DNA from 3 places in the Mammaliicoccus vitulinus genome. Region 3 is predicted to be linked to each of the others. Evidence: predicted binding sites of a transcription regulator. Region 3 holds the regulator's gene; each other region holds the start of a gene.
What was found. The regulator Rex, encoded in region 3, represses fermentation and respiration genes when NADH is low (regulators of the CRP and FNR family bind a similar motif). The targets are predictions, from matches to a motif close to TTGTGAAATATTTCACAA.
Positions count from the first base shown of each region.

Region 1: the regulator Rex is predicted to act here: its motif matches at 8,338-8,355, upstream of PYW35_RS09160 (cytochrome ubiquinol oxidase subunit I).
Region 2: the regulator Rex is predicted to act here: its motif matches at 8,375-8,392, upstream of PYW35_RS06770 (cytochrome c oxidase subunit II).

Region 1 is NZ_CP118974.1:1,803,654-1,814,641, forward strand. It holds gene pdhA (pyruvate dehydrogenase (acetyl-transferring) E1 component subunit alpha) at 1-444, opposite strand, end outside; gene PYW35_RS09120 (YkyA family protein) at 608-1,240, opposite strand; gene def (peptide deformylase) at 1,361-1,915, shown strand; gene PYW35_RS09130 (hypothetical protein) at 2,018-2,290, opposite strand; gene PYW35_RS09135 (Cof-type HAD-IIB family hydrolase) at 2,303-3,082, opposite strand; gene PYW35_RS09140 (DNA-dependent RNA polymerase subunit epsilon) at 3,316-3,528, shown strand; gene rnjA (ribonuclease J1) at 3,529-5,202, shown strand; gene PYW35_RS09150 (potassium channel family protein) at 5,265-5,927, opposite strand; gene PYW35_RS09155 (cytochrome d ubiquinol oxidase subunit II) at 5,952-6,971, opposite strand; gene PYW35_RS09160 (cytochrome ubiquinol oxidase subunit I) at 6,971-8,317, opposite strand; gene PYW35_RS09165 (glutaredoxin family protein) at 8,503-8,736, shown strand; gene PYW35_RS09170 (metallophosphoesterase) at 8,733-9,503, shown strand; gene ptsP (phosphoenolpyruvate--protein phosphotransferase) at 9,917-10,988, opposite strand, start outside.
Region 2 is NZ_CP118974.1:1,328,365-1,339,352, reverse strand. It holds gene PYW35_RS06790 (Rib/alpha-like domain-containing protein) at 1-2,794, opposite strand, end outside; gene PYW35_RS06785 (ribonuclease HI family protein) at 3,235-3,636, shown strand; gene PYW35_RS06780 (5'-3' exonuclease) at 4,011-4,895, opposite strand; gene PYW35_RS06775 (dynamin family protein) at 4,907-8,335, opposite strand; gene PYW35_RS06770 (cytochrome c oxidase subunit II) at 8,622-9,101, shown strand; gene PYW35_RS06765 (b(o/a)3-type cytochrome-c oxidase subunit 1) at 9,098-10,750, shown strand.
Region 3 is NZ_CP118974.1:765,793-776,780, forward strand. It holds gene ilvB (biosynthetic-type acetolactate synthase large subunit) at 1-573, opposite strand, end outside; gene ilvD (dihydroxy-acid dehydratase) at 586-2,274, opposite strand; gene tsaE (tRNA (adenosine(37)-N6)-threonylcarbamoyltransferase complex ATPase subunit type 1 TsaE) at 2,749-3,183, shown strand; gene tsaB (tRNA (adenosine(37)-N6)-threonylcarbamoyltransferase complex dimerization subunit type 1 TsaB) at 3,164-3,829, shown strand; gene rimI (ribosomal protein S18-alanine N-acetyltransferase) at 3,802-4,269, shown strand; gene tsaD (tRNA (adenosine(37)-N6)-threonylcarbamoyltransferase complex transferase subunit TsaD) at 4,262-5,278, shown strand; gene PYW35_RS03800 (VOC family protein) at 5,349-5,777, shown strand; gene PYW35_RS03805 (hypothetical protein) at 5,960-6,103, opposite strand; gene PYW35_RS03810 (ABC-F family ATP-binding cassette domain-containing protein) at 6,630-8,552, opposite strand; gene PYW35_RS03815 (redox-sensing transcriptional repressor Rex) at 8,715-9,347, shown strand; gene PYW35_RS03820 (twin-arginine translocase TatA/TatE family subunit) at 9,359-9,583, shown strand; gene tatC (twin-arginine translocase subunit TatC) at 9,656-10,438, shown strand; gene PYW35_RS03830 (YeeE/YedE thiosulfate transporter family protein) at 10,752-10,988, shown strand, end outside.

The sequences.
Region 1 (10,988 bases), 1.0 Mb from region 3:
TGCACCGATAATAATTTGTGGACTTAAAGCATTAACACCTTCTGGGAATTGGTTACCAATAAAGTGTCCACGTGAGAATAAGAACGCTTTAGTTAATGGTAAACCATGCCAAATTAATTGAGGTACATCACGATAACCTGGAAGTACGTAATCTTCTTTTTCTAAAGCATAATGTGAAGCTAATTGTGAAGCTTCTTGACCTGCTGTTGGAGCATAGAAACCTAAACGACCTTGTCTATTTAATGAGATAGAACGTTGATCTAGAACACGAGTCCAAACCATTCTTTCCATTAATTCAACAAGTTCTTCATCTGATAAGTCTGGTAATAAGTCATTATTTACGACGTTTCCTTCTTCATCTAACACTTGAACCATTTCAAAATTAGACTCTATTTCATTTAAAGTCGCTACTGCATCGAATTGGGCTTTTTTTCTCGGAGCCATTCAATTCACCATACCTTTCCCTATATTAAATAATCATTTCTTAATTAGTTTAACATAAATCTGTTTTACTGTTAAATAAAAAATACTAACATTACAAAAAGCCCTGTACAAAAGGTTTTTTAAAAACTGTATTACAACATATTTGCATCTGTACTAATACAAATTATTCGTTTAAAATAGCTGAAACATCTTTCTTTTCTTGTTGTACTTTTTTAAGATTGTTTTGATATTCCGTTACTACTTTTTCGGTCTTTTTGTTTACTTCTGCTAATTTTTTAGAGCGATCGTTCGCGCCTTCTTGCGTTGCATTGTCATCAGATAGATAGCTAAATAATTTTTCTTCTGTATTCAGCACCTCTTTATAACCTTTGATTACTTTATCATGTACTTTATATTTCTCATCCAAAGCTTTCTTTAAATCAGCAGCTTCTTTTGATTGTTCTTCATCTTCTATTGCTTTGTAATCATTTTTAGAAGATTCGTATATTTTTTTAGATTTATCCATTGCTTCTTTTTCATCATTTATGATTTTTTCTCTATTTTTAATATCATTTGTAATCTCTTCAGCTTTAGATTTAAATTCTCCATCTTTAGCTTTATTGAGTTCTTCAATTTTCTTAACCTTTTCTTTTTCAGCTTTCGCCATTTTTTCGTTTAAATCAACAATTACTTTTTCTTCTTGGTTAGCTTTTTCTACCTTTTTATAAAAAGCCTCAAGTGATTCTTTAGATTGACCACATGCTGATAAAATGACTGTGGTTGCTAGTGTTAATGTTAAAAATTTCTTGCCAATCATTTATATTGCCTCCTTACATATCTATAAACATGTTACTCTGTTTTTTTTATTTATACAATTAATAATAGATGTAAAAATGAATAGTTTTTGATATATTTTATATGAGGAAGGTGCATGAAAATGATAACAATGGAAAATATTATTCGTGACGGCCACGAAACACTTAGAAAAAAAGCCGCTGAAGTAGATTTACCAATTTCAAATGAAGAGAAAGAAACGTTAAATGATATGCTAGAATTCCTAAAAAATTCTCAAGATGAAGTATTAGCTAAAAAATATGGATTACGTTCAGGTGTTGGTCTTGCTGCGCCACAAATAAACGTTTCTAAACAAATGTTAGCAGTTTATATTCAAGATGATGGCAAAGGAAATTCAATAGAACTACAACTGATCAACCCTAAAATTGTTAGTCATAGTGTACAAAAAGCGTATTTAAACGGCGGTGAAGGATGTTTAAGCGTAGATGAATCCAAACCAGGATTAGTACATCGAAACTTTAAAGTAACAATACAAGCCTATGATATAAATGGAGATCTATTCAAAAAAAGATTCAAAGGATATCCGGCAATCGTGTTGCAACATGAAATCGATCATTTAAATGGTGTAATGTTCTACGATTATATTAATCAAGAAGATCCATTCAAACCGTTAGAAGATGCAGTTGAAATAAACTAATAATCAAATATCAATATCGTCATATAAAAACACATCAATCCATTAAATTTTCTAATCGGATTGATGCGTTTATTTTTTTAGAGATTTTAAACAAAATACACGTTACATAAATTCGTCTCTACGCTCTATAAAATGTATATTTTTTTCTTTTAATGCTTTTTGGACTGTTGTAAGTTCGTCTAAGCTTAACCATTCTGGATCTTTATTGTGTCTAATGTAATGTGGGTCTTGTTTAACATTATTGACCATTTCATCATAATTATAAATCATGACAACTTCATTTTTACGTATATTAAATTCAATGCCTTTAAATTGTTTGTCAGATCTTTCTTTTTCACCTTCAACGGTTCTAATAATACGTTCCACTTTATCCATATGTTTCACTTCCTATTCTTCTATCAATCCTAATTCTATACATGCGTTGTATATGCCATCTTCATCAACTGACGATGTTTCATAATCACAAACTGTTTTTAAAGCATCAACAGCATTCCCCATTGCCACTCCACAGCCTACTTCTGAAATCATTTCGATATCGTTAGGTCCGTCTCCAAATGCTATGACTTCACTTAATGAAAATCCTAATTTTTCACTTAATTCTTTTATTCCTTCTGCTTTTGATCGATCATTCGGTACAACGTCTCTACTTAGAAGGTGCCATCTGTAAAATTTTAATGAATTAAATTGATTATCGTATTTGTCATCTTCATCATCACCATGAAAAATAAGTGCTTGATAAACTGGATGATCAAGATAATATGTATTGTGATATTCAGGGTAATCCATTTTTAATGACCCTAAACTTTCTGATATGTCATTATGGCTTTCGGCATTTGCGTAAACAGTCGTTTCTCCGAAAAATACTAACGGATGATTATTTTCATGTGCTTTGTCTACTATATTACTTAATTCTTCTTTATTTAATGGATGTTTGCCAATGATTTCTCCGTTATAAACGACAATTTGTCCATTTAATGAAACAAATGTTTCTATTCCAGTTTCTTTAATAACTTCTTTAAACATGTAAGGCGCTCTTCCCGTTGCAATAGCGACTATATGCCCTTTTTCTTTTAATTTTGTTATGGCAGTAATTGTAGATTCGGGTATTTCTTTATTTTCATCATAGATTGTTCCATCTATATCAAAAAATATTAATTTCTTATCCAACTTTGATCGCCTCCTTAAATCTATTTTAGTCCATATTCAATATATATGAAAGATTTAGTTAAATAACTTTATTTATCTCTAATTATCATGTAAAATGAACTTATTAAAAAGGTATTTATATATATTCATATAACTACTTTTAAAAATGTACGGGAATCAAAATTCAACATTGACTCACCCTAGACTTAAAACTAGGGCTTTATTTATGTTAATTAACCTAGGAGGATTTATATATGTCAGTATTTAAAGTATTTTTTCAAGAAGATAAAAGTGAAGTAATTGTACGTGAAAGTACACAAACAAAGTATTTCGAAGGACAAACTGAAGAAGAAATTAGAAAATATTTAACAGACCGTAATTACAATATCGAATTTGTCCAAAAATTAGAGGGCGCTCATTTAGATTATGAAAAACAATCAGATCACTTCAAAGTGGAGAATATCTAGATGAAACCTCTACAAAAAAATGAAGTAGGCGTATACGCACTGGGTGGTCTCGGTGAAATTGGTAAAAACACGTACGCCCTCGAATATCAAGATGAAATCATCGTGATTGATGCGGGTATAAAATTCCCAGACGATGATCTTCTTGGTATCGATTACGTGATACCGGATTATACGTACTTAATTCAAAATAAACATAAAGTTAAAGCTTTATTTATTACACATGGACACGAAGACCATATTGGTGGCGTTCCATTTTTACTCAAACAAATGAACGTTCCAATTTATAGTGGTCCACTTGCTTTAGGACTTATTAGAAACAAGTTGGAAGAACACCATTTGTTAAAAACAGCTCAATTAAATGAAATAGACGAAGATTCTGTTTTTGAATTTAAACACTTCAAAATTTCTTTCTATTTAACGACGCATAGTATCCCAGAAGCTTATGGTATTATTGCAGACACACCAGAAGGTAAAATTGTTCATACAGGAGATTTCAAATTTGATTTCACACCTGTAGGTAAACCTGCTAATATCGCTAAAATGGCTCAACTTGGTGAAGAAGGCGTTCTTTGTTTATTATCAGACTCTACAAACTCAGAAATTCCTAATTTTACTTTAAGTGAAAAAGAAGTAGGACAAAATGTCGACGAAATTTTCCGTAAATGTTCTGGTAGAATTATTTTCGCAACATTTGCATCTAATATTTACAGAGTTCAGCAAGCTGTTGAAGCTGCTGTTAAATACAATCGTAAAATTGTTGTCTTCGGTCGTTCTATGGAGAATAACATTAAAATCGGTACCGAATTAGGATATATTAAAGTACCACCAGAAACATTTATTGAACCTAACAAAATTAATTCCGTTCCTAAACATGAAATTCTTATTTTATGTACAGGATCTCAAGGTGAACCTATGGCAGCATTATCTCGAATTGCCAATGGTACACATAGACAAATAAGTATTATCCCTGATGATACAGTTGTCTTCAGTTCTTCACCTATTCCTGGTAACACTAAGAGTGTTAATAGAACAATCAACTCTTTATATAAAGCTGGTGCTGATGTTGTTCACGGAAAATTATCCAACATTCATACATCAGGTCACGGTTCACAAGATGAACAAAAATTGATGTTACGTTTAATTAATCCGAAGTACTTTATGCCAATTCATGGTGAGTACAGAATGCTTAGAAAACATAGTGAAACAGCGATTAACTGTGGTGTAGAACCTGACAATATATTCGTTTATGAAATTGGCGATGTCCTAGCACTTACGAAAGATTCAGCAAGATATGCTGGACGTATACCTTCTGGCAACGTATTTGTTGATGGTAGTGGTATAGGAGATATCGGCAACGTCGTTATTAAAGATCGTAAAGTGTTATCTGAAGAAGGTCTTGTAATCGTTGTTGTAAGTATTGATTTTAAAACGAAGCAATTACTTTCAGGTCCAGATATCATCTCTAGAGGATTTGTTTACATGAGAGAATCAGGACATTTAATTTACGATGCACAACGTTTAATTAAAAAATCAGTCATTGAAAAGTTAAATAATAACGAAAAAGTAGAATGGCATCATGTTAAATCTACAATTACTGAAGCATTACAACCATATTTATATGAAAAAACAGCTCGTAAACCAATGATTTTACCAATCATCATGAAAATTAAATAATAATAGAAAAATGACCGACAACGTCTTCTGACATTGTGGGTCATTTTTCTATATTTCAAATATTATTCATTTACGAGTTTTTTCTCAAATCTATTTAAATCATTATCATGACCTATTACAATCAATATATCATGATATTCTATTTTTTCATTTGGATCAGGGGCAACGATAATATCTTTACCTCTTTTTACTGCAATAATATTAATGCCATAATTCGCACGAACGTCTAGTTCTAATATCGAACTTCCAGCAAGTTTCTCCCCTGCTTTTATTTCAACGATAGAATATTCATCTGACAGTTCTAAATAGTCTAAAACTGAAGCACTAGCGACGTTATGGGCAATTCTACGACCCATATCTCTTTCTGGGTGTACAACTGTATCTGCACCAATTTTGTTTAATATTTTAGCGTGATAATCATTTTGAGCTTTAGCAGTAACTTTTTTAACACCTAGTTCCTTAAGTATTAATGTAGTCAGTGTACTTGCCTGTATGTTCTCTCCAATCGCTACAATCACATGATCAAAGTTTCGTATACCTAGACTCTTCATTACCGCTTCATCTGTTGTATCCGCAATAACTGCATGTGTGGCGATATCACTATATTCATTCACTCTTGCTTCATCAGCATCAATAGCCATGACATCCATATCTAAAGCGTTTAACTCTCTAACAATACTTCCACCAAAACGACCTAAACCTATTACTACATATTCCTTACCCATGATACGCCTCCATACTATAGATTGTTATTTCTTTTTGCCTTTAACGTAATCTGCATCAAAGATAAATAATCTTAATAATAATATTAGCGATGGTACGAGTAAAAGTAAACCTAAAATAAATACGATTACAAGCGATAAGGCCATTTGATCATTTACGACCGCTTTATCAATGTTGATAAATGGATCTAAAAGATATGGTAATTTACTCAAACCGTAACCGAAAAATGCAGTACCGAATTGTAGTAATATCATAATAAATGCTAACCCATGTGCTTTCTTAAAGTAAATGAGTGCAACTGCAATAATGAAAAATACGACACTTAAGCCAAATAACCACCAAAAGCTTCCAACTGCATTATTAAAGTGGTCTTCGTTATGTTGTCTTAATGATAAGAACACAAATTGACAAATGATAATCATTGGAACAGCCCATATAAGGAACCATTGTCTCAATAAATGATACGCTTCAGTGTCTTTTGCTTTATTCGCATAATATGTCAAGAAACCTGAAGAAATATACAATACAGAGATAATTGCTAAAAATACAACTGACCAAGCATAAGGACTTAATAATAAATCAAGCCACTCTAAATGGACGCCCTTACTTGTTTCTGTAATATACCCACCTTCAGCAATCGTTAATATTGTTGAAAATGATGCAGGTATAAGTAGTCCTGTTGCACCATATAAGAATAACCATGATAACTTGCTATCTTGACCGTAGTTTTCAAATGCGTAAAAACTACCACGAATGGATAGAAGTATCAATGCAACACTTCCTGGTATTAATAGCGTTGATCCAAAGTAATATGCTGAATCAGGAAAGAATCCAACTATACCTACAAAGAAGAATACAAAGAATACATTGGTCACTTCCCATACCGGGTTTAAATATCTTGAAATTAAATTGTTAATGATATGATCTTGTTTCGTTAATTTTGCATGAAAAGCAAAGAATCCAGCACCAAAATCTATCGCACCGATGATGATATAACTATACAAAAAGAGCCAAAGTACTGTAATACCTATATATTGATAATCCATTATACTTCACCCTTTCTGTCTATTATTTTATTCACATCATCAGTTGCTTTACTGTGACTGAACATTCTAATAAGGACATAACTTGATGAAATGCCTAGTATTAAATAAAGAATTGCAAATGCTATAAACACAAGACTTAAACCGTCAGCATGAGTTGCTGCTTGTGCAACTTTTAAATAACCTCTTAAAATCCATGGTTGTCTACCCATTTCAGCTAAGAACCATCCAAACTCTATAGCAAACATTGCTAATGGACCAGTTAAAACAGCTAAATATAGTATTGGTTTACTAAATTGAGACCATTTTTTGAACCATTTTAAGGCAATGAATAATGCTGAAACGACAAAACAGTAAACACCAAAGAATACCATTAAGTCGAAGAAGTAATGAATGATAAGCGGTGGTGTCTCATCTTTTTTAAATTCATTTAAACCTTTAACTTCTGTATTAAAATTACTATCTGATAAGAAACTCAAAGCTCCTGGAATTTTAATAGCACCTTTAACTTCTTGTTTATCTTCATCTACTAAACCAAATAATACAAGGTCAGCTTTAGATTCACTTTCAAAATGCCATTCCATGGCTGCTAATTTTTCCGGTTGTTCTTGATGTAAGAATTTTGCAGATAAGTCACCTGCAAGCATCGCAAGTAAGCTCGCTATAAGCCCTACTGTCATTGTAAGTTTTAGCGCTTTTTTATGATATTCTTTATCATCAATAAATTTATTTTTAATTAAACGATAAGCTGCGATACTTGCTAAAATAAATGCTGCTGTCATGAAAGCAGTTGAAATGACATGAAATGCTCTCACACCAAATGATGCATTAAACATCGCTGCTATTGGATCGATATTCATTAATTTCCCATTAATAAAGTCAAAACCACTAGGCGTATTCATGAAAGAATTCACGGATGTAATGAAAAATGCTGAGAAAGTACCACCAATAATAACTGGTAAATTAATTAAAAAGTGTGTCCACTTCCCTTTAAATCTATCCCAAGTATACAAATAAATACTTAAGAAAATAGCCTCAAAGAAAAAGGCAAATGTTTCCATGAATAATGGTAGTGCAATGACTTGCCCACCCAATTGCATAAATGATGGCCACAATAATGATAATTGTAACCCTATAATCGTTCCTGTAACTACTCCGACCGCTACAGTAATCGTGTAACCTTTAGACCAACGTTTTGCCATTGCAATGTACATAGGATTATTTTTTTTAATTCCTATGAATTCAGCAATCGCAAACATTAAAGGAATTCCCACACCAATTGTTGCAAATATGATATGGAATCCCAAGGTCATCGCAGTCAGTAAACGACTTATAACTACTGCATCCATAATATTCCTCCATTCAACGTTTGTGATTTATATCACAATTTATTCTTATTATACAACATTTTAAACATTAGTAAAATGTTTAACATTTACAAAGTAATGACAAATTCATGTCAGTATTTAAACATAATCGTTGAACACTGTAAGAAATCATTATAATATGACTATATAAAGTCGAGGTGAAAGAAATGAATAAAGTTACTATTTATACTCAAGACCAATGCCCTCCTTGCCAATTTGTAAAACAATATTTCAAGGAAAAAGAAATTGATTACATTGAAAAAAACATAAAAAACAAACAGTATAAAAGTGAATTAATAGATTTAGATAGCTTTTCAACACCTACTGTTCTGATTAATGATAAAGTTTTTTACCAAGTTGATATAGATTCTTTCAATAAAGAATTAGGTATAAACTCATGAGCATTCAATTCCCTAGTTCTAAAATAAAAATTGTAAAGCACGATCTACAAAGTAATCTTAAAAACAATTTGAAAGTTGTTCATATTTCAGATTTACATTTAGGTTATTATTCTGATTTAAAAGATTTACATCAACTCGTACTTCTCATTAATCAACAAGAAGCTGATATCGTTTGTTTTACAGGTGACTGTTTTGACAATATTAACGATGTTTCATTTGATCCTTGTCTAGTTATACCTTTATTTAGAACTATTCAATCAAAATATGGAAAGTTTTTTGTTCCAGGTAATCATGATTATGGATCAAATGGCATTGATATCATACTGGACATCATGAATAAGTCTGGTTTCCAATCACTTTTAAATGATTATTTTAAAGTTAAGACACTAGACGGTAATATTTTAATTCATGGCATAGATGATATATGTTTCGGCCAACCCAATTTCAATAGTTCATTCCAAACACCAGATGAGCTCATCGATTATAGAATAGGACTAATGCATGAACCAGACAAAGTTAAATTGTTAGATCCTTATATCAATTTAGTATTATCTGGTCATACACATGGCGGTCAAGTCCGTATACCCATAATAGGTGCTATATATACACCTACTTTTGGCAAAAATTATATACAAGGTTTATATCATATTAGAAATGAGCAATATCTCTTTGTAAATAAAGGGATAGGCATGACAAGATTACCTATTAGAATATTTTGTTCACCAGAAATAGCTGTCTTTAACTTGAAACCTAATCATACTCAGTAGATATCATTAACATTAAGTGAATATAGTTAAAATAAAAGATTTCTTCATTAGGTTATAGCCTAGTGAAGAAATCTTTTTATATTGAGGAATTTCAAGGTTTTGAAAGTGCATGCTTGCCTAGGGGTATGGTTCGAGCCTGTAGTCTCGTGAGGAATATTATAAAAATTTATTGCTATTTATCATGTGGACCTCGACTTGATAAATTCAACGGCCCTATTTATCATGTGGACGCTGACTTGATAAATTCAACAGCTCTATTTATCATGTGGACCTCGACTTGATAAATTCACTGGTAAATCGCACGAAGACTCATAAAATAAAGTAAAAAGAGCGTAAATTCTTCGAAACAAGAATTTGCGCTCTTTTACATTAATCTAAGATATTAATATCCCGGACTATTTTCATTTATTAATTTACGATAATTGATTAACAAGTTCTACAACTTCTTCTTCAGTTGCACAATTAATTGCTCTACCTGCTAATTCTTGCATTTCTTTTTGATCTAATTGTTTGATTTGTTTTCTTGCTTTAAGAATACTAGTCGCACTCATAGAGAATTCATCTAAGCCTAATCCAAGTAATAATGGAATTGCCGTATTGTCTCCAGCCATTTCTCCACACATACCTGTCCATTTACCCTCTTTATGAGATGCTTCAATTACTTGCTTAATTAAGCGAAGAATTGCTGGGTTATATGGTTGGTATAAGTATGCAACGCGTTCAGACATACGGTCAGCAGCCATCGTATACTGGATTAAATCGTTTGTACCGATACTAAAGAAATCAACTTCTTTAGCAAAGATATCTGCAAGTGCAGCAGTTGCTGGAATTTCAACCATAATACCGATTTCGATATCATCGTCTACTTTAACACCTTCAGAAACTAATTTTTCTTTTTCTTCAAGTAAGATTGCTTTAGCGTCTCTGAATTCGTTAATTGTAGCTATCATTGGGAACATGATATTTAATTTACCGTACTCAGATGCACGTAATAAAGCTCTTAATTGTGTTCTAAAGATATCTGTTTGATCTAGGCATAAGCGAATTGCTCTATATCCTAAGAATGGATTCATCTCTTTAGGTAAGTTTAGATAAGATAATTCTTTATCTCCACCAATGTCTAAAGTACGAACAACTACTCGCTTACCATCCATTTCTTTCAACACTTTACTATATGCTTCAAATTGTTCTTCTTCTGAAGGCATATTGTCTCTACCCATGTATAAGAACTCAGTACGGTATAAACCAATACCTTCTGCGCCATTATTTTTAACACCTTTTAAATCATTAGGTGTACCAATATTAGCTGCAAGCTCAACATGAACACCGTCTTTAGAAACAGATTCATCATTAACAAGTTTTGCTAATTCTTCTTTTTCAGCTAAGAAGTTTTTTTGTTTTTGTTCATATGCTAGAACTTCATCATCTGTAGGGTTAATAATTACATCACCAGATAATCCATCGATGATAAGACCATCACCGTGT
Region 2 (10,988 bases), 560 kb from region 3:
TAATTTCTGCACCATCTGGAGCAGTTACGGCATCCTTGATGGTATCGGCTGTGACTTCCTCAGTTTCTGGTTTACTGATTGGAGCGACAACTGGATCGTATTTCTGGTTGTCATCCACCTTAGTGATTTCAACAGGAACATCGACTGTTTCTTTAGAACCATCACCGTATGTCACTTCGACTGGGACTGTATGCTTACCGACCTCTGTTGGAATATCAACTTTAACTTCCTTGTTGGTAATTTCAGCGCCATCTGGTGTCGAAATTGCGTTTTTAACTTCCTCTGCCGTAACTGGACTGGTTTCTGGCTTGGTAACCTTAGTTACCGTTGGATTGTACTTATCCTTGTCAGACGGATAATTAACAATAACTGTTACAATCTTGTCTTGGCCACTTGGGGTCGTCAATTTGACATAAACTGGATTGTTCTTGCCTTTTGTTGGTAGAGTAGTGGTTGGTTGCGCAGTAGCAATATCAGCAGAATCAACGATTTCAGCTTGGATTTGATCCTTTGTGATATTGTATCCAATATTGCCATCTGCTTCATTCGTAGTACCACGGTAGTTTTCAAATGCCTTATCCTTGATTTCTTCCGCTGTAACCGTTTGGTTTGCCTGCTTTTCAATCGGAGTTGTCGGATCTGTTACACGCAAGGAAGCAATCTTGAACTTCTCAGAAACCGCTTCTTTAGTAGACGAACCAGTCTCGACAACAGCTCGAACCGTATAGTATGGAAGAATATCTCCGTTCGCAAAATGGTGGACAATATTTCCTTTACTAAAGATAATTTGACTCTTATCAGCAGGTTGCGTGAAGTTCACCACATCATCATGCACAAATGCTTGTGGATCATTGGGATCGCCTTGACCTCCAGTCAAATGAAGACCTGTAATCGGACGTTCGTTCGCAGCTGTGATTGTTCCTGTCGTAAATTCTTTGGTCGTTGGTGTATCTTCCCAGACAAAATAATTTTCAAAATTCGTCGCCTTCGCTACTTTCGTAATCGTAACAGGTACGTTCAACTCATCTTTTGTCCCATCTGCGTATGTCACGACGACTGGGACAGTATAATCTCCAGAGGTAGTTGGAAGTGTGACACCTTCTTTGATTGCTACGGTACCATTTCCCTTATCCGCTACGGCACCAGTCACATCAACCGCAGTCAATCCACCTTCTGGCCGAGTAACACGAGACGCAGTTGGATTGTAGCGTAGATTATCAGGAATTGGGATTGCTCGCATATTACCCGTAACACGGTTAGTTGGATTTAGTCTATTAGAAGCAACCAAACCTGCCATAAACGGCAAATCCACTTTGGTCTCTGCATCTACTACTGCACGAACGACCATTTTGTAGGCACGATTATCACCACCACCAACTTCCTCAGAAAGATAAGCCTCGTTCATTTTATCTTTTAAGTTGTCATTTAAGAAACTTGTAAACTCATTATCATAACCACGTGCTATACGAGTATTCCACTCATTATCAAACGTATCTCTCCACTTATTCCGCTCAGGGTGTTTTTTTGAAACAATCCATCGACTAATATTATTAAAAGTTGACGGATTAACAGTCCATTCGCGTTCCCAATTTCGCCCTCGTCCAAAACCATCATATTTTTCAATTGATTGAACTTCTACTCCATGTGGTACAGTAAAATAAATAAACGGTCTTGATGGCCAAGCATAATTCGCAAGGTTATACTCTATCGTCCAAGTAATATTTCGCTTACCTGTTACGGGGTCTAGTTGGATATCTTGGTGATAAACAACCGTTCCATCAACAGTTCCACCTTCCTTTGTAGTTGACTCCCCATTTGCCGCTTTAAAGGCTCCTGTTTCTCTATTTGGACCTACAACCTCACGGAAGCCTGTCCCTTCTGAAATTGCGTCCGCTGCATGGACAAGTTTTGCCCCCTCGATGACAGCAGTTGCACCATCATAGACAATCGTTGCAGTACCGTCAGGAGCGACACTTACATTTTCAGCACTCAACTGGGCATTGGCCTTCAAAATCCGCTTCAAGACACGCTCCCGATCATAGTCTGTTAGTACAGAAATATCAGCTACTGCAATAGACTCTGGCACACTTGGTTGAAACTCTACACGATTAGCAGCTGTATCTGTTGCTTTCATTGGATCAGACACTGCGGACGTGTTCGGTCTTTCAGCTTTGTCGTCTTCTGATGAAACGCTATCGTTGTCAGCTTCTATGTCTCGAGAACTTTCATGTTCATTTCGTTTATTATCAGATGTTTCAACATTTTTCCCGGTTTGTTGTTTAACAGCGTCCTTGTTCTCAAGCTCTTGATGATCTTGCGGCGCTGTCGATTCTTCTGATTGGTTATTTTCCTCATGATTTACTTTTGCATTTTGTTCTGCTAATGTTTCATGATCCTCTTCTGCATGCGCTTCTTTAGCTGTTGCCTCTGATGAATGTTCCTCACTTGGAGCCTCTACTTCCGCATTATTTTCTTGTTCTGTCGATTCTGATAAATGATCTTCATTTGTTGGTTCTACTTCAGACGTTTCAACATTATTAGGGACTGATTCGCTAGATAAATCTAATGCTTTATCTTGATTAGCTGAATCTTTGTTGTTTGTATTGTCTTCTACAACATCCTTGTCTTTATCATTTAATGAATCTTCATGTTTGATTACATTTGCGTCATTCTCAGAAGCAAATGCATCATGAGTTGGTACACCTAAAAATATGAGCGTACCGATTAATATCGAGCAAGTACCTACCGTGTACTTACGGATACTAAACTTTTGTAATCGCCGTTGCTTGTCCATTAGCAATCCCCTTTACTAAATAAATTTCTTTGGAGAGCAACTTTACTCATGGCAGATTCTTTCCCGTTACTATTTTGTTTTTATCTTTTTAGTAATGTTTCATTATATGATCTTTAATTGAATCTAAGATATATGAGTGAAGTGCACACTATTAATATGCAAATGGTAATATTTCATTAACTCTCCTTCCGTTTAAATTATTCGCATATAAGATATGGAACAAAATTCAATTTTGTTCGAAAATAGTATATCATCTTTTTACTGATAATAAAATACTATAATAATAAAACTCTATAAAATATTTATGCAATTTTAAGAACTTTAAATATTTTCCTTTAATATGTCTATTTAAGATTTATTCAGAAGAGATTCGTTGAACTATATATACTGTTCATGTAAATTAGTCATAATAGAGAAATTAATTGAAAGAGATGATATCAATGCCACAGATTTATTTTGATGCAGCTACTAAAGGTAATCCTGGAGAAAGTTCATGTTCAAGCGTGATTATAATTGAGAATGAAAGACATTATTTCACTAAAAATATCGGTGTAATGGATAATCATCGTGCAGAATGGGAAGCTTTAATCTTTTCAATTCAAAATGCGATTGATTTAAATGTCAAAAATGCTTTGATATACACCGATTCAAAATTAGTTGGAGATAGTATAGAGAAAGATTTTGTTAAAAATGAAATGTTTAAATGTTATTTTAATGAATTCAAACAATTAGAACGAGCCTTTGATTTAATATTTGTAAAGTGGATACCTAGATCACAGAATAAGGAAGCAAATCAATTAGCACAACAAGCTTTGAGGAAAAAATTAAAAAGCAAGAAGTAACCATTCTCAAAATCTCACGATTTTGAAAGTGCATGCTCGCCTAGGGGTATGGCTCGAGCCTGTAGTCTCTCACTCATACTATTCCCCCGGGCGTCCGCACTTTGCAAAATCGTTGAGGATATTCATGTCTATATTATTTTTTCGTTTGTTCTTTTAAATACATGCTCTATGTTGCAAGACTTACCAAACAAGCAACATAGAACGTCTATATATATTAAAATCTTACGATTTTGAAAGTGCATGCTTGCCTAGGGGTATGGTTCGAGCCTGTAGTCTCTCACTCATACTATTCCCCCGGGCGTCAGCACTTTACAAAATCAGAAATAAAAAATCACCCAATCCGTTGGAATCATTTTCGGATTGGGTGATTTATTTTATAAATAGTTAGTAGATAAATATTTACTTGAAACAAATAATTCATGTTCATTACAAATGTTGATTGAATGTTCTATTTGATGATTGTAAGTCATTTCATTTAATAAATCATCCGTTTCTAAAGGTACATCTGTATGAATTTGTGCAAGACGTTTAGATATCGCTAAATCATCTCTATACGTAATAATCTTTTTCTGTTGACCTGCCGTTAAGTCATGCATATTTTCTAAAACATTTTCAACTGTTTCATATTGTTGTATAAGTTTAATAGCTGTCTTCTCACCTATTCCTTTTACACCCGGATAACCATCAGCTGTATCGCCCATAAAGGCTTTTACATCTACTAATTGATGTGGTTCTAATCCGTATTCATCTCTAAATTTTAAAATGTCATATTTGTTGTAAATATTGAAGCCTTTTTTCGTTAACCAAATATCAACATTCGTATTGATACATTGTAATAAATCGCGGTCGCCACTAACGATATATGTTTCATGGCCTTCTGCTTGTGCTTGTTTACTAATTGTACCGATGACATCATCCGCTTCATAGTTCTTAATGCCTATGTTAAGCAAGCCTAACTTTTCTGCGATTTCTTTCGCTCTATCAAATTGTGGAATCATTTCTTCAGGTGGTGCAGTACGGTTTGCTTTATATGACTCGAACATATCATTACGGAATGTCTTCGAACCCATATCCCAACATACTGCAACATGAGTAGGTTGTATGTCATTTATAACTGTGTAAGCGTGTCTCACGAAACCTTGCACGGCGTTTGTTGGAATACCTTTAGAATCTCTCATAAATTGTTTGTGTATACTTGTCGCATAGAAATGTCTAAATAATAAAGCCATACCATCTATTAATAATATTTTGTTTCCCATTTTGTTCTCCTTTATATCTCTTTTAAGACGTGCTCAATTTGTTCAATAACATCGTTATCTATATTAACAGATAAATATGAGTCAATCAGTTTAATCGTTTCTTCGTTATACTTCTCGATATATGCTTCAGCAATTGTATCATAATTTTCTAAGTTAACTGTCAAAACATGATTAAAGGACACGATTGGTTGATTTAGCAGCATCATTGTATCATTTAATATCGCCTTTTGTACGTCCCTTGCTTTAGATGTTTTTAATAAGTCTTTTTTAGAAATTGAATGGATTGTTTGTTGAGCAATATCTTGAATGCGAATGCTAATCGGTTCGGGAATTGTTTTATTGATGAATTCATGTTTGAATTTTGATACGAGTATCGATGCTTCATTTAATTCTACAATAGTTGGTGTCAGTAAATCATCAAACGTTCTTGCATAAAAGTTCTTTAATCTTTCAACTATGAGTGAACTTTCCAGACTCAACTTCTGATTTAAATCATCTACATATTGTTTCGTGCTTGTTTGTAAAGACGCTTTAAAATTGTCAGTTACGGTTGAAGTATTGAAATGCTTCTTCACAATATCATTGAGTTGTATATTAAGCCTGTCTTTCAAATAGTAAAGTTGATCGTGAATTTCTTTTTCTAATTGGTGATGCGACTTTACAACAGTTTGATTTGTGAAATTTTTCTTTTCTTTATACTCAAGCAACGTTGCCTTTCTCTTTTCTAATTGCGCTTTATCTTGTCTATATGTATGAACCATTTGTTCTAATTCATTGATGAGTTGATTAATTCTTGATTCTACTTGTGATTGAAGCACAGTTTTACTTTCAACTTTGACAAAATAATCGACAGCAGTCATAAATCGGTTAAAATAATCATCATATTCTTTGAGCGCTTGTTTACTAGATACTGGATAACATTCAGGTTTAATATTCAATGCATCTAATGATGATTCTACATATGCAATAACTGCATTTTTATCTTCTTCAGATTCAGCTAAATCTATCGCATTGATGATGAATTTTAGTCCTTGGGATTGTTGTAAATTATTCATATCACGCATATAAGTTAAAAACGCAGCATCTTTGTCTGTAAATGCATGATTATAATAACTTACATATATAATGAGATCACTTGAAGCGATGATTTGCTCTGTCTCTCTCGTATGTCTCTGGTTGTTTGAGTTTAAACCTGGAGAGTCGATTATAATTTTATCTTTTAGCCATTCTTCTTCAAGTCTTAAATTAATTTTGTGCACAAATGCAGCATGTGTATCATCCGCAGTTAACTTTTCTAGTTCATCTAGTTCAAATTCAACAGCTTGATCTTGTTTAAGCGTCGTTTCATAATGTTTAAAGTTCGTTTCAACCGCTTCGAAAAATGCGATATGATGACTCGATAATGAAGCATGTTGTTTAATATTATTATCTTCTATAAATTCTTCTATAGACTCATAGCTTTTATTCGCAAATTCCGTAATATGATTAATTTCTTCGAGCAATTGTGCATACGTCTTAAACGTGACTTCTTGTTTCGTGCCATAACTGATTTCCGTAATACTCGCTGTTGTCGGATTTGGTGAACTTAATAAAATCGGTCTTTGTAAAATGGCGTTAATGAGACTACTTTTCCCAGCACTAAATGTACCAAATACAGCAATTTTCGTAATATTGTTTTCTATACGCTGAACTTGATCATGAATGTTTTCAACTTCACCTTCAAATAGCGGTAATTTCTTTAATTGTTCTAATTGGTCTTTAATGTTGTCTATATTACTTACTTTTTGATTTGATTGTTCTTCTTTATATTGATGTTTTTGCTCTCTTTGCTCACCTAAATCTATATCTTCTATACGTACAAAATGTCTATCGATGAGTTTATCGATGGATTCATCTAAATGTATATAATAATGTTGATAGTTATTTGTTATAAGAGATGATTTTAAGTTTTTGAATTCAACATATTCTTCGTATTCGTTTATCTTGTTTGTATCTTCAATCTTTTCATTGCGTACTTCACTAGCCTTTACAATCTCTTCTATAAGTTGATTCGTTTCATTGCGAATTTTGCGATTGATGATTTCTGCTATGCCTTTCGTGTATATAAGCACGTAATCATTTGTAATTGATGTTTGTTCTTGTACATGATCTGCCAACTCTTGTTCAGATATCGTATATTGTTGATTGATGATTTTTTCGAATAATGCGGCATCTTTAATGTATTTGTTGAGGTTCTCTAATGATTTAATCCACACTTTAGTGATTTCGTCATGGATTTTTAAATCTAATTCTTTTTTTACTTCGCCTAATTTTTCTTCTTGAATCTGTGCTTTTTTCTTATCTTTGTTGAATAAACCTTTTACTTTATAATCTTTCGCTGTTGTTTCTAGATATAAGCGAATGGTTTCTCTCATTTCATAAGGCATTAAATATGCATTATCTAATATTTCTTTGCGTTTTTCTTTTAAATTCGTTGTGAACTGCTCTTTATTTTGAATGAGTGACTGTTCATTTTGTACATTGAACTTTTCTTTAAATGTTTGATAATCTTCATCAAAAGATTCGTCGGTTGAATCGATGTCTGAAAGAATAATTTCCATATGACGATTAATATATTCAAGTTGTTCTTGTCTAATATAATTGGTCACACGTTCAATAAATACTTGATGCTCCGTGCGTTGTTGATCAAGTTGATGGATATACTGATTAAATTCAACTTTTTCATTATTTGGCGTATCATATTTCGAAACGTAAAATATTTTTTCTAGATTAAGATTCCAATCTGCAACAGCTTTACTGACCCTGCGCTTATATGTATCAAAAGAGATTTCATCTTCATCATGTTTATCAACTTGGTTAACAACTAAAATAACTGGAATATCTAATTTGTTAAGTGATTTAATGAAGTTAAAGTTCATATCAGATTGTACATGGTTGTAATCGACCGTATAAAAAACGTAATTGGAAGTGAGTAAATATTGAAAGGCACTTTCTCTATGGTTGTCGCTCATTGAATCAACACCAGGTGTATCTTGGAAAGTAAATCCTTTATTAAATTTATCTGAAGTAAATTCTATTTCTATAGATTCTACTTCACGATCTTCTGTATTTAACCTTTTTACATCTTCTTGGTTCTCTACCACTGTATATTGATTGTCACTTAAGTTAACAGAAATACTATTTTTATTAGACGAAATTAATTGTGCGGTATTACTCGTTGTCGGTACCGGTGAACTTGGCAAAATATTTTGTCCGATAACATTGTTGATTAAAGTAGATTTACCTGCCGAAAAATGCCCTACGAAACTCACAGTATATTGTTCGTTATATACTTTCTTAATCATTTCATTAATTTGTTTGATTAATTGGTGATTTGAAGATTTTTCAATTTCTTTTTTAAGTTTATAGAGTAAATCTAATGATTCTTGATTACTTTTCATTTTAATTCCCCTTCATTTTTGCACAAATAATTTAAAATAATGTGATTTATATCACATTATTTTTTCTATCTCTATTCTATTATAAATAATGAAGAGAATATAAGAAAGGATGAATCATATGACAGTCCAAAATAATGACATTAGTAAAAAAACTGATGACTATTCACATGACGACCTCGACCTTAGAGGCACACTCTATTCAGTTTTTACATTGGGAGGCATTTTTGCAGTATTATGGGTAATTTGTTTTATTTTATTTTTAATCAGAATGTAAGGGGTGAAATCTGTGCATAAATATGAAAAGCTATGGTTAAGCGTAGGAACAGCTTCTTTAGCATTGTTTCTTATAATTTTAATAATTACAGGGTTACATAATGGTCATAAACCAGCTGCATCTGGTAGAGCATACGTTAACTCAGATAAAGTCGAACAAATTGAGCCTTTTAATAAACCAGGGCTTCATAAAGTTTACGGTAAAGACTATGATTACGAACTCGTTATTGTAGCCTCAGCTTTTAACTATCAACCTGGGAAAATCGAAATACCTAAAGGCTCAAAAGTAAAAATCATTGCGACAAGTAAAGATACATTGCATGGATTCAGTTTACCTGGAACGAACGTCAACATGATGTTAGAACCAGGACACATTAGTGAATATTCAAAGACATTCAATCATAAAGGTGAATATCTTATCATCTGTAATGAATATTGTGGTGTCGGACATGCAGATATGAAGTCGATGATAAAGGTTGTGGATAAAAAATGATAACACGTTTAAACAAGACGGATAGTAAACTCGTTATGGCACATATGTATGTGGCAGTTTGTTGTTTAATTCTAGGGGGACTCGCTGGATTATTACAAACTTTTGTAAGATCAGGTTTATTACAATTACCTAAGGCCATTTCTTATTATCAAATATTAACGGTACATGGTATTGTATTAGCGCTCGTGCTTACAACTTTCTTTATCTTAGGCTTTCAATATTCAGCAGTCGCTAAAACATGTGGGCATTTAACTACAGTACAAAGGAAATTTGGTTGGATTGGTTTTTGGGTAATGATTGTTGGGACACTTATGGCAGCTACAATGGTCTTACTGAACAAAGCAACTGTTCTATATACGTTTTATGCACCATTAAAAGCACATGTCATTTTCTATATAGGCATGGCGCTCGTCGTTGTAGGAAGTTGGATTTCTGTAGTTGGACAAATTTTAAAGTATCGAGAATTTAAGAAGACTTACCCTACTAAGAAATCTCCACTACTTAGCTATATGGTAGCCATTAACGGGGTAATGTGGATTGTATGTTCATTAGGTGTCGCTGCTACCGTACTTTTACAATTAATACCTTGGTCATTAGGTTTAGTTGAAAGAGTCGATGTTTCTTTAAGCAGAACATTATTTTGGTATTTTGGTCATGCACTTGTGTATTTCTGGTTATTGCCAGCATATATGTGTTGGTATGCAATTGTACCAAAAATTATCGGTGGAAAAGCTTTCTCAGATAACTTAGCGAGAATGTCATTTATGCTCTTCTTATTCTTCAGTATTCCTGTTGGGATACATCACCAATTAGTTGAACCTGGTATCGACGATATGTGGAAGTATTTGCAAGTTATTTTAACGTTTATGGTAGTCATTCCTTCATTTATGACAGCATTTAGTTTGTTTGCAACTTTTGAAAATCACGGTCGTTCTTTAGGATACAAAGGGTTATTCAATTGGTTTAAATCTTTACCATGGCACGATGCAAGATTTGTTTTACCATTTTTAGGTATGTTGGCCTTTATACCTGGAGGTGCTGGCGGTTTAGTAAATGCTTCAGCACAAATGAATGGTTTGATTCATAATACTATTTGGGTAACAGGTCATTTCCATTTAACAATCGCATCAGCTGTTATATTAACATTTTTCGGAATTATGTATTGGTTGATACCACATTGTACAGGTAGAAAATTAACGAAGTTCACAAATAAACTAGCTATTATTCAAGGATTAACTTGGGCTATTGGTATGACAATCATGAGTGGCGCCATGCACTACGTTGGATTAGTAAAAGGCGCTCCAAGAAGATCTACGTATTCCGAATACGGCGGTGCTAAACAAGCTGCTGAATGGATACCTTATCAAGTATTACAAGCAGTTGGGGGAACAATATTATTTATTTCTATTATATTAGTTGTTATGGTATTTATACATTTAGCTTTCTTGTCACCAAAAGGCGAAGAAGAATATCCAGTTGCTGAAGCTTTAGATGAACATCAACCTGTAACGAAACTCGTTGAAAATTGGAGATTTTTAATTGTAATTACAGTACTATTAATTTTAGTTGCTTATACAGTGCCAATAAGTCAAATGTTTATAGATCCACCACCAGGAGCTAAAGGCTTAGGTGAAGGTAAACTTTGGTAAGTAAAAGAGCGCAAATTCTTTTGGAATCAAGAATTTGCGCTCATTTTAATTTGTCTTTTGAGTCTTCGTGCGATTTGATCGGCTTTCACTTGGATTACCCTTTGGGAATTTATCAAGTCAGGCTCCACATGATAAATAGGACCGTTGAATTTATCAAGTCAGGGCTCACATGATAAATAGAGCCGTTGAATTTATCAAGTCAAGGTCCACATGATAAATAGCAAAAATCTCTATAATA
Region 3 (10,988 bases):
TGAAACTTCAACTGTTTCAAGTACGCCGATATCTTTAGGGAAATCAATTACGACAGGTCCTTTACGTCCAGTTGAAGCAATATAGAAAGCTTCATCAATAATTTTTGGAATATCTTTTACATCTGTTACTTGATAGTTATGCTTCGTAATAGGTGTTGTCATTGAAAGTAAATCAGCTTCTTGGAAAGCATCTTTACCAATGCCAGGGCGATGAACTTGGCCAGTGATTACAATGAGAGGAATTGAATCACTCATTGCATCAGCAATACCAGTAATCGTATTAGTCGCGCCAGGTCCACTTGTTACAACTACCACGCCAGGTTTACCAGTAACTCTTGCATATCCTTCAGCAGCGTGAACAGCACCTTGTTCGTGTCTCGTTAGAATATGAGGCACTTTACCTTCATAGAAAGCATCATATAAAGGTAAGACTGCACCACCAGGATACCCAAAGATGTAATCGACTTTTTGGTCAATAAATGATTGTACGAGCAGTTCAGCACCCGTGTAAGTTATCGCCTTTTCTTTAGTTGCTTCATCTGGTTCTTTGTATGATTTAGTAGTTAGTGCCATGCAAATCACTCCTTAAATTAGTTCGTCTGGTACTTTCAAGACGCCACCTGTATTTGCACTTGTAACAAGGGCTGTATATCTTGCAAGATAACCAGTCTTAACTTTAGCTTTAAATGGTTCAATATGTTGTTTTCTAGCATGTAATTCAGCGTCAGAAACACTTACATCTAATTTACGGTTAATTAAATCAATGACGATTTCATCACCGTCTTCGATTAATCCAATAGGACCGCCAGCTGCAGCTTCTGGTGAAATATGTCCAACCGCCACACCTCTTGTAGCTCCTGAGAAACGACCGTCCGTTATTAATGCGACATCTTTACCTAATCCTCTACCAACGATAGATGAAGTAGGGGCTAACATTTCAGGCATTCCAGGTCCGCCTTTAGGTCCTTCGTATCGAATGACAACTACATGTCCTTCTCGAACAGTGTGGTTATCAATAGCTTCTACTGCTTCATCATGTGAGCTAAAGCAAATTGCTTTGCCGACGAATTTTTTGATTGAAGGATCAACGCCACCAACTTTGATTGCCGCACCATCCGGCGCAATGTTACCAAATAGCATTGATAATCCACCAGTTTCAGAGAAAGCATTATCTCTTGTATGAATAACATCTTTATTTTTAATTTCTCTATTTTCGTTATTTTCTCGTAATGTTTGACCAGTAACAGTAATGCGGTCTGGATGAAGCACATTATCCATTTTTAATAGTTCTCCGATAATGGCTGGAACGCCACCAGCTTCATGGACATCGTGCATTGAGTATGAAGAACTTGGTGCAATTTTAGATAGGTAAGGTGTGCGTTTAGCAATTTCATTGACTCGGTTTAAGTCGTATTCAATACCTGCTTCATTTGCTAAAGCTAATGTATGAAGGACGGTATTAGTTGAACCACCCATTGCCATATCTAGAGCGAAAGCATCGTCAATTGCATCTTTAGTAATAATATCTTTAGGTTTAATGTCTTTCTTAACTAAATCCATTAGTTTAAATGCTGCTTCACGAATTAATTCTCTTCTTTCTTCACCGACTGCGATAGCTGTACCATTAAAAGGTAATGCTAATCCTAATACTTCCATTAAACAGTTCATTGAATTAGCTGTGAACATACCTGCACATGAACCACAAGTAGGGCATGCATTCTGTTCCATATCTAAAAATTCTTCTTTCGACATTGAACCACCTTTGAAAGAACCGACCGCTTCAAACATTGATGATAATGTTAAAGCTTTACCAGTAGCTGATAATCCAGCTTTCATTGGACCGCCTGAGCAAAAAATTGCAGGTACGTTAGTTCTTACCGAAGCTAATAGCATACCCGGTGTAATCTTGTCACAGTTTGGCATGTAGAACACGCCGTCGAACCAGTGAGCATTGATTACAGTTTCTGCTGCGTCAGCAATTACTTCTCTACTTGGTAATGAGTAGCGCATTCCAATATGGCCCATTGCTATTCCATCATCGACACCAATCGTATTAAATTCGAAAGGTATACCACCTGCTTCTCTAATCGCTTCTTTAGCTACATCTGCTAATTCTCTTAAATGAACATGTCCTGGGACAATATCAATGTAAGAATTACAAATCGCGATGAATGGTTTGTTCATATCTGTAGGGTCTTTGATTTGTCCTGTTGCATGTAATAAGCTTCTTGCAGGTGCTTGTTGGTCACCTTTTTTGATCATGTCACTTCTCATAATTACACTCCTCTAGAAAAATAAAAAAGCAACGCCCCAATAAATAACTGGGACGCTGCTTTCAGTCCCATTCAAGTAGAAATAGGACTTAAACCATACAGTAAATTAATGCTTACTGTTGTTCGAGTCCTTCTGAGCGTAATAAAATTACTAATATGCTGTATTCGATTGTCGGTTTGTTTTCTGTCATATTAAAATTCATTACAACTCTTCCTTTCTTCTCAAATGTGAACGATATTTTGTATTAAGATTTTTGAATAGTTAAAAAATTTATGTTCTAAATTTAACCCATATATCATTACATGTCAACAGAGAATTTAGATTTTTCTAAAAATTTAGATAATGAAAGCGTTTTAGTTGTGTTTAAACCATTCATTACCCAATTAATTAAATATTTGTTATAATAATTCAGTTAGTTTAAGTAAAGTAAAAGGTAGGTGCCAAATTATGTTTATTCAAGTTGAATCATTAGAAATGACGAAAAAACTAGCTGAAAAATTAGCTCAAGTCGTAACTGAAAACGATGTTATTTTATTAAATGGCGATTTAGGAGCTGGAAAAACAACTTTTAGCCAATATTTCGGAAAGGCTTTAGGCGTTAAGAGAACAATTAATTCACCTACCTTTAATATTATAAAGTCATATAAGGGAAGATTGCCTTTTCATCATATGGATTGCTACAGACTAGAAAATAGCGATGAAGATTTAGGCTTTGATGAGTATTTTAATTCAGATGCCGTAACACTCATTGAGTGGAGTGAATATATTGCAGACTTCTTACCCGAAGAGCGTTTAGAAATTAACATTAAATATATAGAAGAAAACAAAAGATTGTTTGAAATCATTCCAAAAGGTGAACACTATAAACAAATAAAGGAAGTGTTAGATGATGACAACATTATTAATTGATACTTCAAATCAACCGTTAGCCGTATCACTTGTTAATGAGGGGAATGTCTTATTAAACTATCAATCAAATATAAAGAAAAATCATTCATTACAATTAATGCCTGTTATTGAATCTTTAATGGAAGAAGCGAATATTTCACCTAAAGCTTTAACGGAAATTGTCGTAGCCAATGGTCCAGGTTCGTATACAGGATTGAGAATCGGTATAACAACAGCCAAAACTTTGGCGTATTCGTTGGATATACCACTATATGAAGTTTCTTCATTAAAAGCTTTAGCCAAGACTTGCGATTATAAATCAGATTTAATCGTCCCTATATTCAATGCAAGAAGAGATCATGTGTTTACAGGTGTTTATAAATATCATGATGACAAGTTAATAGAAGTTAAAGAAGATTGTTATATTTCTATTGAAGAATTAAATGACTACTTAAAGCATACGAATCAATCTTATATATTTGTGGGCAGTGATACAGTTGCTTTAAAAGATAAATTAGAAGGTAGAACCCAATCTAATTTACCTGATGCTTCACTTATGTACCAAATCAAAGAACAACCAGTTACAAACGTTCATGAATTGAAACCACGATATTTAAAACTATCAGAGGCGGAGCAAAATTGGAAAAACAATCAAACGAAGCATTAGAAATTAGAAAAATGACTATTGAAGATGTATCTCAAGTATACAAAATAGAAAATAAAAGTTTTACAAATAGCTCGTGGTCGTTAGAAGCTTTTTATCATGAATTAGAAAAAAATGAATTTGCACATTATTTTGTAGTATCTTTAGGTGACGAAATTATTGCTTATTGTGGGATATGGCTTGTTATTGATCAAGCACAAATAACGACTATTTCGGTAGATCAATCATATAGATGTAATGGAGTAGGGCAATTACTTTTAGAATATGTCATGAATTTTGCAAGCGCGACTTGTACGACAATGAGTTTAGAAGTAAGAGTAGAAAATAAAGCCGCTAGACATATTTATGAAAAAGCAGGTTTTACTTATGGTGGTGTCAGAAGAAATTATTATGGCGACGGAGAGGATGCAAAAGTGATGTGGGTGAGTTTAAAAAATGTCTGAATCTATTATATTAAGTATAGAAACAAGTTGTGATGAAACAGCTGCTAGCGTAATTAAAAATGGTAACGAAATTATAAGTAATGAAGTGGTAACGCAAATGATGACTCACAAAAAGTTTGGTGGCGTTGTACCAGAAGTAGCAAGTAGACAACATGTTGAAGTCATGACCCAAGTTATAGACGAAGCTTTAAAAAATGCAAATATGAAAATAGATGATATAGACGCTATAGCAGTAACTGAAGGACCAGGCTTAATAGGTGCGTTATTGGTAGGTGTAGCAAGTGCAAAAGCATTAGCTTTTAGCCATCAAAAACCACTCATTCCTGTTCATCATATTGGTGGTCATATTTATGCTAATCATCTCGTTAAACCATTACAGTTTCCGTTAATCGCGCTTATAGTATCTGGAGGACATACTGAACTAATATATATGAAAGATCATCTTGATTTTGAAATTATTGGTGAAACGCGAGATGATGCTGTAGGAGAAGCTTACGATAAAGTTGCAAGAACAATAGGCTTACCGTATCCAGGTGGACCTGAAGTTGATAGACTCGCTCAAATAGGGCAAGATACATTGAATTTCCCTAGAGTATGGTTAGAAAAAGGTAGCTATGATTTTAGTTTTAGTGGATTAAAAAGTGCAGTGATTAATACATTGCATAATAAAAAACAAAAGAATGAAGAAATCATTAAAGAAGATGTCGCTACGAGCTTTCAAAATAGTGTTGTTGAAGTATTAGTTGGTAAAACAATGTCTGCAGTTAAAGAATATGATGTTGATCATTTAATTGTGGCTGGAGGAGTAGCAGCTAATAAAGGCTTAAGAGACGCTTTAGAATTAGAAACTAACAAGCTTGGTATTGAATTAAGTATTCCACCTTTAAACTTATGTACAGACAATGCCGCAATGATAGGTTCTATAGCGCATTTCTTATATGAAAAAAAACGATTTTCCGATATGAAATTAAATGGAAAAAATTCTTTAGATCTTGAAGACTTTAATTAAGCGATAATTGTATTATTACACTAAAGGCGTTATAATAATTACGATGAAAAGATTAAGGAGGCGGAAACTTGTGGAAGTAAATACTTATTTTAATTTTCAAAATAGTATTGAAGCATTAAAGTTTTATGAAGATAAGCTAGGTGCAACTGATGTTATGAGGGTACCTGGTAATCATGAAATGTTCAAAGATGCACCGAAAGAATTGCAATTGCCCGAATCTTTTACGATGAATGCGAGTTTTAAATTATTAGGCAAGACGTTTTTATGTAGTGACACATGGGAAAATAAAGATATTAATAACGAAGGCGCTCAAGCCTGTTTTCAATTTAATTATAATGATGAAAATGACAAAAAAGCAGTTATGGATTTATTTAAACAAGCAGAGGAAGCGGGCTGTAAAATTGATATGCCACTAGCAGAAGTAGAGTGGTCACCATTATTTGGTTCTTTTCAAGATCCTTATGGCGTAACTTGGATGGCAAATGCATATATAGAATAGTAAGAAGAGCTTAGGACATTTATGTCCCAACTCAAAATAAATAACAACTCATCTCACTGATTTATTCAGCTAGAAATGAGTTGTTATTTTTTATAAAATATACGATTTTGTTCGTGCATGCTTGCCTCAACGAATTCACGCTCTTTTATATTATTCTAGTAAGTTAATGTCCCGAGCTTTTCTTATTTCCTAGAATATTTACCTTCACTATTCGTATAATCCGTGTAGTCTTTAATACGTTGTTCGTACTCTTCCTTAGTTATAATCTTATGTTTGAGCAATTCTTTAGCTTTTGATGTGTAACTCTCAATGTTAGTATTATTCATAAATCATCATCCCTTCTGTATTAAACACAAGACCAATTAATCAATGAAATTTAACTCTAAACACTTAAGTAAATTAAACACTTAAGTAAATTAAATAATTTAGCAAGTGCAACCTTATAACTAAAGTGTACAAAACAAGAAAATTGGCTATATAAATTATAAAACTATTTCATTATTAAATCTAGTGAATATTTCAATGATATTAATAATTTAATCTTAATATCATTGTGAATTTACAATATTTACGAACCTTAAATAAAATGCACGCTATATTCATAAAGTCAATACAGAACATTTGTACTTGTGCACAAGTTAACCACAAATTGTGGATAACCTTTGTATATCTTTTAATGTGTTTGTGGATAACTTCGATGAGAAATAATAGCTTTTTACATTTTACCTGTGGATAACTAGGATAACTCTGTGGATGACTTGCAAAACAAGACTTTATAGTGTGAATAAAGATGTGGTTAATATTTCGCATAAAAAATCACTAAGGTGTAAAAATGACCTTAGTGATTTTGTGTTAATTGAGCTTACTTTCTATTTCTTCCCATTTTTCCATGCTTTCTTCGAGCAAACGTTCTGCTTCTATTCTGAGATGATTTATTTCATTACTTTTCTCAATATCATTAAATATTTCTGGCAACGTAAGTTGATGCTCATAGTTAGAAATTTGTTCTTCATAAGTAGAAATGTTATTTTCAATTTCTTCTAATTGTCGTTCAAGTTTACGTTTTTCTTTTTTTAATTGTTTTTGATTGGTATAGAAATTATCATCTTTAGCAGTTTGAGTAGATGTGCTTTCATTCTGTTCGTAATTACTGATTGCCTCACGTTGTTCGAGTTTTTCTAAATAGTATTGGTAATCTCCCTGGAAAAGTTCATTACCTTCTTGTGTGATATGAAATACCTTGTTCGCAAGTTCATTAATAAAATAACGATCATGTGATACAAAAAGTAAAGTGCCTTCATAATTTTGTAATGCTTGTTCTAACATTTCTTTAGAGTCAATATCTAAATGGTTTGTAGGCTCATCTAATATGAGAACATTATTTTTCTCAAGCATTAATAAAGCTAATTGAAGTCGTGCTTTTTCTCCACCAGATAAGTCATTAATAATTTTTTTTACTTCTTCTTGTGTAAATAAAAATCTTCCTAAAATAGTTCTAATATCTTTTTCAGGCATGTGTGAATATTGATTCCACACATAATCTAATACTGTCATATTTGATTTGAATTCCGCTTGTTTTTGATCGTAATAACCAATTTGGATATTAGAACCGAAAGTGATATCACCGGATAATGCAGGAATTTTTTGAGCAATCGTTTTAATTAATGTCGATTTACCGATTCCGTTTGGTCCGATGATTGCGATACGGTCATGACGTTTAATTTCTAGATTAATGGCTGACGTTATACTTTTAGAATATCCAATTGCTAAATTATTAACTTTTAAAACATCTTCTCCTGTTGCTCTATTAATCTCGAAAGAAATTTGAGCACTCTTTGCATCAAGCCTTGGTTTATCGATTCGTTCCATTCTCTCTAATACTTTACGACGACTTTTTGCCATACCACTTGTAGAAGCACGTGTTATATTCTTTTCTACAAATGTTTCTAATTTTTTAATTTCACTTTGTTGTCTTTCATATTCAGCCATTACTTTCTCATAATGTGCGTCACGTTCTTTTAAAAACTTACTGTAGTTACCAACATATTTTTTTACAGAACCTAAGGCAACATCATAAACTTGATTGACTATTTTATCTAAAAAGTATCTATCATGACTGATAATTACGATAGCGCCTTTGAAATGTGCTAGGTAGTTTTCTAACCATTCTGTTGTATCCATATCTAAATGGTTAGTAGGTTCATCAAGTAATAATAAATCAGGTTCACTTAATAGCATTTGTGCCATTGATAATCTAGTTTTTTGTCCACCACTGAAAGATTGGATTTGTCTATCGAAGTCTGATTCGACAAAGTTCAATCCAGTTAATACTGTTTTGATCTTGCTTTCATAATGATAGCCACCCATTACTTCAAATTGATTTGACAACGATTCATATTGGGATAATTTTTCTTGATAAGTATTGTTATCATAGTCATCAGCATGTTGGCTTAACCAGTCTGTTAATGATTTCATTTTTTCTTCAATTGTTATCACATGTTCAAATGGTTTTCTCATTTCATTCATAACGGTATCATCGGAATCTAAAGACATTTGTTGTGTTAAATATCCCATGGAAACTTGTTTACCTTTAGAAATGTGACCAGCATCATAACTTTCGACACCGGCAATAACCTTCATGAGCGTTGTTTTTCCTGCGCCATTTCTTCCAACGATTGCAATTCTTTCACCAGTTTTAACTTCGAAATCGACATCTGAAAAAATAACATCACCGTCAAAAGATTTTTCTAACTTATTTATTTGTAAAAGTATCATGTTTACACCTCTCTATTAGTTATTATTCTACATGAAAATGACTTATAATTGTATGTAAATGACATACAATATTTATATAGTTATTTTACGTGAAGTTTGATATAATTGACCCATTAGATGTGAACGCAATCACATTATTTTACAGTGGAAAAGGTGAGGATTTTGGCAAAGAATGATGTGAAGATCCCTAAAGCTACTTTGAAACGTTTGCCTCTTTATTATAGATTTGTTAGTACACTTCATAATTCAGGTGTTGATAGAGTATCTTCTAAAGAATTAAGTGAAGGTCTTAAAATTGATTCAGCTACTATTCGTCGAGATTTTTCATATTTTGGTGAATTAGGTAAAAAGGGTTACGGATACAATATTAGTTATTTATTGAAATTTTTTAGAACAACCCTTGAGCAAGATGATTTGACTAAAGTTGCAATCGTTGGTGTTGGTAATTTAGGTACTGCACTCGTAAATTATAATTTTACTGTTAATGATAGAATGCAAATAGTGGCAGCTTTTGATCAATCAGAAAGCATAATTGGAAGTATGGTTGGTAAATTATCAGTAGATAGTATGGAAAATTTTGAAAAGATAGTTGAAGAAGTAGGTATACAAGTTGTAATATTAACTGTACCACAACAAGCGGCACAAAGAGTTGCTGACCGTATAACATCTGCTGGCATTACTGGCATTTTGAATTTTACACCTCAAAGAATAAATGTACCTGAGAAAGTGCAGGTTCATCATATAGATTTAGGAATTGAATTACAATCTTTAATCTTCTTTATGAAGAATCAATAGGAGGGTATCAAATGGAAGCTTTAATGTTTATTAATACAGTCGGTATTTCAGGACCAGTTAGTTTATTATTTATAGGGGTAGTTGCATTAATTATTTTTGGTCCTAAGAAATTACCACAGTTTGGTAGAGCGATGGGTTCAACTTTGAAAGAATTTAAAGATGCTACAGATGGTATGACGAACTTTGATGAGAAGAAAAGCAGTCCTGAAGATAGCAAAGATAAAGAAGTTAAATAGAAATTTATTTAACAGATGTTCCCTTGAATGTGGCGGGTTTCCTGCCACATCTTTTTTTAGATTGGAGGTAAGATGGTGAATAAAGACAATTTAACTTTTGTCGAACACTTAGAAGAATTACGTGGACGTATTATGATCATTATATATTTTCTAGTAGGGGGGCTTATTTTAGGGTTTTTCTTTGCTAAGCCAGTGATATATTATATTACGAATGATGATTTTACTCAGACATTAGAATTGAATGCCTTCAGAATTACAGATCCACTCACAATATACATAGCAATGATAATTATTATTGCATTTATCATTGTATCACCAGTTATATTATATGAATTATGGGCATTTATATCTCCAGGATTACATCCGAAAGAACAAAAAGTTACACTTAGTTATATTCCATTTAGTTTGTTTTTATTTGTTGGAGGATTGCTATTTTCATATTTCATCATTTTTCCATATTTAATTTCATTTACAATGGGATTAGCAGACGATATGGGGATAAAACAAACAATCGGTATTAAAGAATACTTTAGTGAATTGTTTAAATTTACAATCCCGTTTGGATTTGTATTTCAATTGCCTATTTTATTGCTGTTCTTAACTAGGTTAGGAATAGTAACACCAATGTTCTTAAAGAAAAATAGGAAATACGCATATTTCATACTTCTAGTAGTTGCAGCATTAATCGCGCCACCTGATTTTATGACGCATATGTTATTTACAATCCCGATGATACTGTTATATGAAATCAGTATTGTCATATCTAAAATAGGTTATAAGAAATATTTAAAAGCAGAGCAACGATTAATGGAAGAAGAATTAGGAATGGATGAAGATGAAAAGAAACAGCCGTAGAAAGTACGGTTGTTTCAGACTGTCGACAAAGTCACTTAAAGTGAACTTGTTGGCAGTCTTTTTTTGCGCATGCTTTCCTCGGAGAAGGTCTGAGCCTCGTCTTAGCAACTTCCTTCTTCCCACAGAAGTCGGCGCAAAAACAGTGCCGTATTTCAGGAAAACATTTTATTTATATATGATTTATATTAAATCTAAATCATTTTTTGAATTGTCAAATATTTGTAATGAAATAGTAACTTGAAAACATCTGGAATATAATATATTATTATTCCTATCATTGTAATAGGGATAAGGAGATGTAAATGTGATTTGGATGGTTGTAAGTGGACTTATAGTCGGGATATTACTCGGTTTTGTTATGCAAAGAACACGATTTTGCTTAACAGGCGGATTTAGAGATATGTATGTACAGAAGAACAACAAAATGTTTTATGCTTTATTAATTGCTATTTCTGTTCAAAGTATCGGGTTATTTACTTTAGTAGGATTAGGCGTATTTAAAATGGAAGCTGAAACATTCCCATTAGTTGGTACTATAATTGGATCGTTT